DNA from 3 places in the Vallitalea sediminicola genome. Region 1 is predicted to be linked to each of the others. Evidence: riboswitches for the same ligand, from Rfam matches in the RefSeq annotation. Region 1 holds a riboswitch; each other region holds the start of a gene.
The links. Region 1 has a riboswitch for lysine ahead of kal (3-aminobutyryl-CoA ammonia lyase). Riboswitches for the same ligand answer to the same signal wherever they lie in the genome.

Region 1 (3,271 bases):
TTCCGACTGAAAGCTTACTTCTACACCCTCTGGAATATAATTGGCTATTTTAGTTGGAAGACCAATACCCAGATTAACCAGCTGACCACTCTTAAGTTCTTTTGCTACTCTCTTAGCAATTATTTCTTTTCCTAATTTTTTATCTATCAAAAAATCCACCCCCATCTTAGTTAATTATGTAGTCAACCACAACACCTGGTGTTATAATACTTTCTTTGTCCAGATCTCCTGGCTCTACTAATTCTTCGGCTTCTACTATAACAGTATCAGCTGCCATAGCTATCATGGGATTAAAGTTTCTTGTAGTTCCTTTATAAATTGTATTGCCGAATTTATCAACAACACTTCCTCGGACAATTGCTAAATCAGCTCTTATAGGCATTTCAAGTAAATAATCCTTATCCTTAACTTTTATAATTTCTTTACCTTCTTCAACTAAAGTACCGACTCCTGTAGGAGTAAGAACTCCACCTAATCCAAATCCACCTGCTCTTATTCTCTCTATAAGAGTTCCTTGTGGTGACAACTCTACTTCTAGTTCGCCACTATTCATTAATTCTCCAGTAACAGGATTAGTCCCAATATGTGATGTTATTACTTTTTTAACCTGTCTATTAACTATTAACCTACCTATCCCTTTATCCTCATAACTAGTATCGTTACCAATTATTGTCAAATCCTTGATTCCCATTTCAATTATTAAATCAATAATCTTTTCTGGGGTACCACATCCTAGGAAACCGCCTACCATAATGACTGAACCATCTTTTAACAAAGGCTTTAAATCATCTTTGCTAACTAGTTTATTCACCTTTTCACCTCTTTTAAAATATTATTTATATGAACCTTCTCCTTGTTTGACTCTTAACTTATACCTAATATTTTTCTTGCTTCATCTGGAGTTGCAATCTCTCTTCCAAGTTCTTTTGCTAATGTCACTGCTTTTTCAACAAGTTCTCCATTGGAATTCGCTAACACACCTTTTTTCATGTAAATATTATCCTCATAACCTACTCTGACGTGTCCACCCATAATAATACTTATTGTAGCCATATTGAATTCATTTCGCCCTATACCAGTTACTGTATAAGTTGCATCATGTGGAATACTATCCACTAAATATACTAAATCTCTAGGTGTAGCTGCTATTCCACCATTGACTCCTAATACGAAATTAAAATGAAGTGGTGCTTTTAGAATACCTTTTTTGTATAATCTAAGTGCCATATCAACCATACCTTTATCAAAAACCTCTATTTCAGGCTTTATACCTAGACCATAGATTTTTTCTGCAAACTCTATTATTGTGTTTTCAGTGTTAACAAAAATATCGTCACCACCAAAATTACAAGTTCCACAATCAAGTGTTGCCATCTCTGGATCAAGATATATTGGCTGTAATCTCTCTTCATTTGTCATCCCCACTGCCCCACCAGTGGATGGTTGAATGATTACATCTTTGCATCTTTCTTTTATACCATCTATGCATTCTTTGAATCTATTTTTATCTTGTGTAGGAGTTCCATCATCTTCTCTTACATGTAGATGAATGATACTTGCTCCAGCTTTGTAAGCTTTCTCGGCTTCACTTACAATTTCATCCACAGTGTAAGGTACAGTAGGATTATGTTCCTTGGTAACTTCTGCTCCGCAAATAGCTGCTGTAATTATTAATTTTTCCATATCTACTTCCCTACTTTCTTTGTTTGTCCTTAGGAACTACACATGTTCCACTAGCTTTGCATACTACAACAACTTCTTCCATGATCTCAGCTGCTGAATCATTGATATCTGGTCTTTGTCTAATAACTTTTCTAGCTTCAAATACCATTTTTCTTGAAGTATTTCCAAAACCAGTAATCTGTCCTTCACATTCTATGTAATCACCAGCATATACCGGAGCCATAAATTCAATATTGTCATATGCTTTGAATAATCCTTCATCCCCATCATTTTTAATTAATAATTCTGTTGCTACATCACCAAAAAGTTGTAAAATCTTAGCTCCATCTACTAGACTTCCCCCATAATGAGCGTCATGACAACTCATTCTTACTCTAATTAATGATTTCATCTACCTAACTCCTTTCTATAAAATCTAAGGTACTCGTAAGTAATAACCCTAAAATCCTTCTATCAACTCCCTTTCCTCATATTTTCCACCCTAAATCCAATCCAATAACACAAGAAAAGCACTGAAAATAAGATTTCAATGCTTTTAATTAATTAAAAGCTATTTATGTAATGAAATCTTATTTTCAATACATAAATAGCTCTCCATAAACCTAGGATATCTAATCATCCCTTATGGCAGTGATAAAGTATTAACATCATCACCAAGAATATGTTTAAGAACCAACACACTCTTTCGGCAAAGGAACCATTCTTCTTTAATATCGGAGGTTCTTCTCCTTAACAATTAAAGATTACCCTCTCCTTCGCGCCTCTATTCATGTTTTATATAATATTTATATAGATAGATATACACATCTATACAATAATCATATTCAATTCATTATTTAGTTGTGTTTGTCATATTTCTATTTCATGTAGTTATATCATGATATAGTTAGCTTGGGGTCATTTTAATACGTTATTAGATTTATTACATTATAATACTTAATATTACTATTATAATTATATTTAGAAGACTTAGGGGTACGTTTTTATATTATCACCTTCTATTTTATTATTCAATTATTCTAATAATACTTTTATTATTTAAAATAATTTTCTAGGATTCATTAATTATAATAAAATGAAATGATACATTTTATTAACTTTTTTAATACAGAACTATTATTCTCACTTAATTGACATATACTATATACATATGAAGGTGGTGAATTACATGAATGAGAATAAAAAGGTTATTATAGCTGAAATTGTATCTGCAGTTGCCATAATACTTCTTGGAAGTTTGTTTCACTTCTTATACGAATGGACAGAATGTACAGCCATAGGGATATTCAGTCCAGTTAATGAAAGTGAATGGGAACATATCAAGATAATGTTTTACCCTGTTATATTAGTAAGTATTATTGAATATTTTTTTATAAGGTATGATGTCAATAATTATGTATTTGCTAAAGCTATATCCGCTCTAGTTTTTATAGCAACTACCTATTTACTAATATATTTATACGAATTGATTTTTGGCGAAGGTGAAATGGCACTCCATGTAGTAACATATATTGTTGGAGCTTTTGTAGGTCAATTGATAAGTTATTTAATATTACGACGTTCAAATTCCAGTAAAAGTAAATGTAAA
Region 2 (3,271 bases), on a different contig from region 1:
CAAGACTCAGTTCTTCCTTATTAGATACTTTTACTTTTGAAACAATTTCGATCTTTCCTTTATTCTTTTCATGCATTTCAAGTGATTTCTCGTATATATCCATTGTACGCCTCCTGATAATGTTTTAAGTTATTTTTGCTATTTGTTGTTGTATTTTATATTACAAATAATGTATACTATAGTATAAAAGCAATTATGGGTTAAAGAATAAAAGAGGCTATGCCTCATTATTCTCATTATAGTATAACCCAGCTTACTAATCAATGTTAAATAAACTTGCGTATACTAAAAAGTAAATACTTTGAAAAGAGGAAATGTAATGGAAACCATATCTATTGATAAATGTCTGCATATGGATAGAGTTATTTTCATAGATGTTAGAACTACTAAGGAATTCGAAGAAGGAACAATACCAGGAGCTGTCAATGTACCTATCTTCAATAATGAAGAACGTGAATATCTTGGACATACTTATAAAAATGTTAATAAAATAACCGCAAAAGAAGAAGGTTTTGAAATAGCCGCTCATAAGCTACCAGAGATCTATGCTAAAATTAAGAAAGTAGCAAAAGGTTATAGTAAAATAGTTATATTTTGTTGGAGAGGCGGACTAAGAAGCAAGTCTATCGCTACAGTCATATCTTTGATGCATCTTCCCGCTTATCAGTTAGAAGGCGGATACAAAGCATATAGAACATATATTCTAAAAGACTTTGACCGTAGAACAACCCTTCCTTCTCCATACATTGTTTTACACGGATACACTGGCTGTAGTAAGACTTTGTTGTTAAAAGCTTTAGAAAAAGCTGACATGCCTATACTTGACCTTGAAGGATTAGCTAACCATCGTGGCTCAGTGTTTGGCGGCGTAGGTTTAGGTGAACAACCTCCCCAAAAAGCCTTTGAATCTTGGGTTTATGATAAAACTGTATCTTTTAATGATTCCCTTGTATTTGTTGAAGCAGAAAGCACTAAAATAGGCAAAAGAGTTGTCCCAACATATGCTATCAATCATATCAAAACAGGTATCCACGTACTTGTCAATCTTGACAAGGAAATTAGAATTCAGAGATTGTTAGATGATTACATGGAAACCAATGGTACTTTTGAAGAAAATTTATCTTTTATAAAAAACTCGCTCACCACAATAAAATCATATATGTCCAATCATGATTATAACTTGATGAATGAATATATTGAAAAAGAAAATCTTCATGATTTTGTGGGTCTTCTACTTGATAATTATTATGACCCTATGTACAAAAAATGGAAAAAATATTATGGTACTTTTGATTATGAAGTTGATTCTAGTGATATAGATACAGCTGTTAAAGAATTGATTGAAATATTTAACAAAGAAAGTAAAATACCTAGAAAAACTTTATAATCATAAATTCAACTTGACATTATATATTGTCCTCCTGTATAATTCAATATTGACAATAGAATAAGCATAATAGAGGCGCAGAGATTATTAGTAATCATAACCAGTTTGGCAAGCGATAACGTATGATGAAAGGATGATCTGCCGAAGCATTATTATCTGCCAAGAGATAATGTTGGAGTTAAGTTTAACAGACTTATCACTCTCACTACCAAGTAGTGAAGGCGCTATTATTTGAATAAGATACTTTCAGACAATAGTGTAGACTATTGTCTTTTTTAATTTAGAGAAACTTTACTGTTTAATAAAATTATTAGGAGGATATTATGGAACTATTTTTAAGTTTAGTACCCGCAATTATCATGATTGTTTTAGTTATTATAACTAAAAAAGTTATCATGTCTCTATCTGTTGGAATTATTATAGGCTCCCTCATTGCTCATGGTTTTAATGTATTAGATACAATATCATACATAGCTACTACAGTTTGGGGAATCATAACAGATTTTTCTTGGCACATGCCAATAGTCGGTTTTTTGTTGTTACTAGGTATAATTACAACTCTTTTGACTATTACTAATTCAACAAAAGCTTTTGCTGATTTTGCTGTTTCCAAAATAAAAAATAAGCAAGCAGCACAAATTGTTGCTTGGATTCTAGGTATTGTCATATTTATTGATGATTATTTCAATGCTCTAGTTATCGGGGAAATTTCAAAACCTATTACAGACCGTTATAGTATCAGTCGTGCGAAACTCTCATATATCATTGATTCAACAAGTGCTCCTGTTGTTATATTATTACCTATCTCTACATGGGGAGCTTACATAATAGGTACACTAACAGGTGTTTTCAAAAAAGTAGGTTATACTGCAACCACAGGAACTGGTGCTTATTGGCGAATGATTCCTATGCAGTTTTACGCTATCGTAGCACTTATAATGGTATTTATAGTTATAAAATTCAATATAAACATTGGTAAAATGAAAATATATGAAAAAAAAGCTGAAGAAGGAAATGATATCAGCTGTTCCAAATCAGCAGAAGATATTTCTCATGTTCAGGCAGTTACTAACAAAGGTTCTAAGTGGGCATTAATAATCACTATCCTATCACTGATCATCCTAATCTTAGGTGGTATGTTATATGAAGCCAATTGGGACATTAGTCAAATGTTAACTGTAGATATTACTCTTCCACTCTTCCGTGGTTCTGTAATCACTACAATCATAGCAACTATATTTGCTATATCCACTGGTGAAGTTGCGGGAAAGCATCTTTTCCGTGCTGCTAAGGCAGGTATCCGTTCTATGCTTCCTGCATCAATAATATTAATTACTGCTTGGACATTAGTTGATGTTATTGATAAACTTAACACTGGTCAATATTTGGCTACTTGGATTGAAAATTCACAAATGAATCCTGACCTATTGATACCTATTATGTTTATAATTGGAAGTTTCATTGCTTTTATGACTGGAACCAGCTGGGGAACTTTTGGTTTATTATTACCGATTGTTGGTAAGATATTAGCTGCAACTGACCCTTCAATGATGTTACCAGCTATGGCAGCCGTATTAAGTGGTGCTATCCTTGGAGATCATTGCTCACCAATAAGTGATACAACAGTACTCTCTGCTACAGGAGCTCAAGCAAAACTGGATGCTCATTTTACATCCCAATTGCCCTATGCTTTAATAGCTGGGCTTATATCCTTCATAGCGTTTATCGTGTATGGATTTACTAAAAATCTATTACTCTGCTATGCTGTTATAATCGTTGAGTTTATAATATTTATTTGTATTACAAAAAAAATCATGAAACCCGTAGAATAGAATAGGTATTAATAATTTATGAAAAAAGGACAAATCTCATGAAAATACAATG
Region 3 (3,271 bases), on a different contig from region 1:
ATTCTAATCCTAATATCCTACAAAAATATTATGAATACCTAAGAAATGATACTCAATAATAATAAATAAAATTGTCAATAAAAAATAATTGTTTTCCTATAAAAAATATGAGCAAGCCCGGCGTAGATGTATAGGAGAATATTATCTATATCATCTATGACGAGCTCTAAGTTATTCTAAAGTTAAATATATTAATTACCTTCTATAACATTTTGCATATCATACATACCTTCAGATTTCTGGCTTAAAAATTTAGCTGCATTTACAGCTCCAACAGCAAATATATCTTTTGATAAGGCACTGTGATTAAGCTCAATTATTTCATCTTTCCCAGCAAATAGAATTGAATGTTCACCTACGATTGAACCACCTCTAACTGCATGGATACCTATTTCTTTTGAATCACGTTTAACTCTTTCTTTAGATCTATCATAAGTATAGGAATATTCATTGTTTAGAGATTCATTGATTGAATCAGCAATAGCTAATGCAGTACCACTAGGGGCATCAATTTTTTGATTATGATGTTTCTCAATAATCTCAATATCGAAATTAGCTGAAGTAAGGGTTTTTGCAGCTTTCTTAACTAAGTTCAATAGTAAATTTACTCCAAGAGACATATTAGCAGATAATAGGATTGCAATTTCTTTGCTAGATTCATTAACTAAATTAAGTTGTTCATCATTAAGACCAGTTGTACATAATACAACAGGTATTTTTCTAGACTTTGCATAGTCGATTAATGAAGGTACAGCTTTGGCTGTGGAGAAGTCAATAATAACGTCTCCTTCAATATCAATAGTGTTTATATCAGTGAAAACAGGATATGGATTGTTAATGTCATCAGATATATCAATACCTGCTACTATTGTTGCATCATTATCTTCTTCAACTATTTTAGAAATTACCTGTCCCATTTTCCCATTACAACCATGCATTATAATTCTAGTCATTGTAAAACTCCTTTCATTTTTGAAACCTTTTCTATAGCAATAAATAACCACTGAATACTGAATCAAAATGTATTCAGTGGTTTAATGATTTAGATAGTTATTCCTAATCTTTTTATTGCATTTTCAACTCTTAATCTATTAGCTGGTTCCATATCTATTAGTGGTAAGCGACATGGACCAGAAGGAAGACCCATATAATTCATAGCAGCTTTTACTGGGATTGGGTTAACTTCGCAGAAAAGTGATTTAATAAGTTCATGTAATTTTAGTTGTAGTTCAAGACTACCTTTTACATCACCAGCTAAAAACTTAGCAACTATGTCATGAGTTTCTCTTGGTAGAATATTAGCAACTACTGAAATTACGCCTTTACCACCTAGAGAGAGTAGAGGTACTATCTGATCATCATTACCTGAATATAGATCAAGATTACCTTCGCATCTAGCAACTAGTTCAGTAATATGACCTATGTTGCCACTAGCTTCTTTTATAGCAACAATATTATCTACTTTTGATAATTCTACTGCAGTATCAACGTCAATGTTAAGACCTGTTCTTGATGGTACATTATATAATACAACAGGAATATCAACACTACCGGCAATAGAAGAAAAGTGTCTAATTAAACCTTTTTGAGTTGTTTTATTATAATAAGGTGTTACATGTAATAAACCATCAGCACCTAGTTTTTCAGCTCTCTTAGATAATTCAATACCGTGTTTAGTATCATTGCTTCCAGTTCCAGCTATAACAGGTACTCTTTTATTAGTCCTGTCTATCGCTACTTTTATACATTCAAGATGTTCCTCATCATTAAGTGTTGAAGATTCACCAGTTGTACCGCATATAACAATACAATCAGTTTTATTTTCTATTTGAAAATCAATTAATTTCTCTAATCCTTCATAGTTAACACTCATATCATCGTTAAATGGTGTTACTATTGCTACACCAGCTCCTGTAAAAATAGACATACAATTAACCTCCTAAGATTTTATATACAAAATTTTATTGATATCTCTATAATCTTTACATTTATTTATTACTTACTGTTTTCCTTGAAATCTTTACGTAATACAATCATCCACGTTTGTTAAATAGTTTTCAATTATACTTTAGTATATCTGTTTTTCTCCAAAACATCAATATAAGGTAAGTAAATATTTACGATTTCATATGGAAATTTATTTTTATAATTATCAGACCTCCTATTTCAATTACTTACTTAATATATTATATTGCTATTAACTAAAATAATTGAAATTTTTGTTTAATATTTCAGTAATAAGTGGAGGAGAAAATTTTAATAAAAAAACAGCCGGCGTTGTGTGCCGACTGTGAAAATCAATATTAAACATCACAAGTAGCACCCCATATATAATATTATTATATATGACAGTTATATAGCTATTGACTATATACCCAGACAGAAAATAAAACAGGTATTTTCTTCTTCGGCATAGTACCCTTTCAGTAATTATCACTTTTGCCTGGACAAATCAAATCACTTACTAATGTAAAATGCTCCTCTACCATACTAAACTATTAAATTTTGTATTATAATATCACTAATGTAGAAATTTGTCAAATATAATCAAGTAATGTTTAGATTAATTTTTTAAGAATCTCATTGCTTCTTTCAATAAATCTAGTCATTGCTTCAGGTGTTAACTGTTTATGACTGATCATAGCTAAATCATAAATTTGATTACAGAATATCTCAGTGTTTTCGTTATCCTTATTTTCAATGATATATTTTACTAATTTGTTTTTCTTATTAAGTAGAAGACTTTCATTACTTGGCATAGCGGTACTATCCATTCCGAACATACCATACATTTTACTCATATCCTGCATTCTACGAGACTCTTCAGGTAATATTATCATGGCAGAGATGTCTTCTGATTTTAGATTTTCCATATTTACGCTAAGGTTTTCATTGCTAAGAGCTTTTCTGAAAATAGTTTGAACTTCTTCATTAAGCTTTTTGCTATCTTCCTCACTTGTACTATCTTCATCTTTTAGACTATCTGTCAAGTCAGCATCTATTCTTGCAAATTTTATATTATTTTCATTTTCCTTCATTTCCATATGAGATATGAAAGGTTGATCAATAGTTGCATTCATTATGACAGCTTCCATACCATTATCTTTAAACATCTTAATATATTGGGATTGAAGTGTTTCATCTGTTACATAGTATACTTTATTTTCATGCTTTTCTTTATTTCTTTCAAGATATTCTTCAAGAGTTACATAATCACCTGTTGTTGTTTTATATAAGACTATTCCCTTAGTTTTATCAAAGAATTTATCAT

Region 2: linked by a shared signal. The riboswitch ahead of ACX6CF_RS14040 (Na+/H+ antiporter NhaC family protein) and the one ahead of kal (3-aminobutyryl-CoA ammonia lyase) in region 1 are both predicted to bind lysine.
Region 3: linked by a shared signal. The riboswitch ahead of dapA (4-hydroxy-tetrahydrodipicolinate synthase) and the one ahead of kal (3-aminobutyryl-CoA ammonia lyase) in region 1 are both predicted to bind lysine.

What each region holds. Positions count from the first base shown of each region.
Region 1 covers NZ_BTPT01000125.1:179-3,449, reverse strand. Annotated here, with positions in the region: gene ACX6CF_RS25920 (3-oxoacid CoA-transferase subunit B) at 1-147, opposite strand, end outside; gene ACX6CF_RS25915 (CoA transferase subunit A) at 167-811, opposite strand; gene kce (3-keto-5-aminohexanoate cleavage enzyme) at 865-1,683, opposite strand; gene kal (3-aminobutyryl-CoA ammonia lyase) at 1,694-2,074, opposite strand; lysine riboswitch at 2,263-2,457, opposite strand; gene ACX6CF_RS25900 (DUF6512 family protein) at 2,852-3,271, shown strand, end outside.
Region 2 covers NZ_BTPT01000030.1:58,702-61,972, forward strand. Annotated here, with positions in the region: gene ACX6CF_RS14030 (NAD(P)-dependent malic enzyme) at 1-103, opposite strand, end outside; gene mnmH (tRNA 2-selenouridine(34) synthase MnmH) at 320-1,387, shown strand; lysine riboswitch at 1,450-1,622, shown strand; gene ACX6CF_RS14040 (Na+/H+ antiporter NhaC family protein) at 1,711-3,219, shown strand.
Region 3 covers NZ_BTPT01000023.1:27,883-31,153, forward strand. Annotated here, with positions in the region: gene ACX6CF_RS10120 (metal-dependent transcriptional regulator) at 1-59, shown strand, start outside; gene dapB (4-hydroxy-tetrahydrodipicolinate reductase) at 192-953, opposite strand; gene dapA (4-hydroxy-tetrahydrodipicolinate synthase) at 1,043-1,927, opposite strand; lysine riboswitch at 2,310-2,493, opposite strand; gene htpG (molecular chaperone HtpG) at 2,559-3,271, opposite strand, start outside.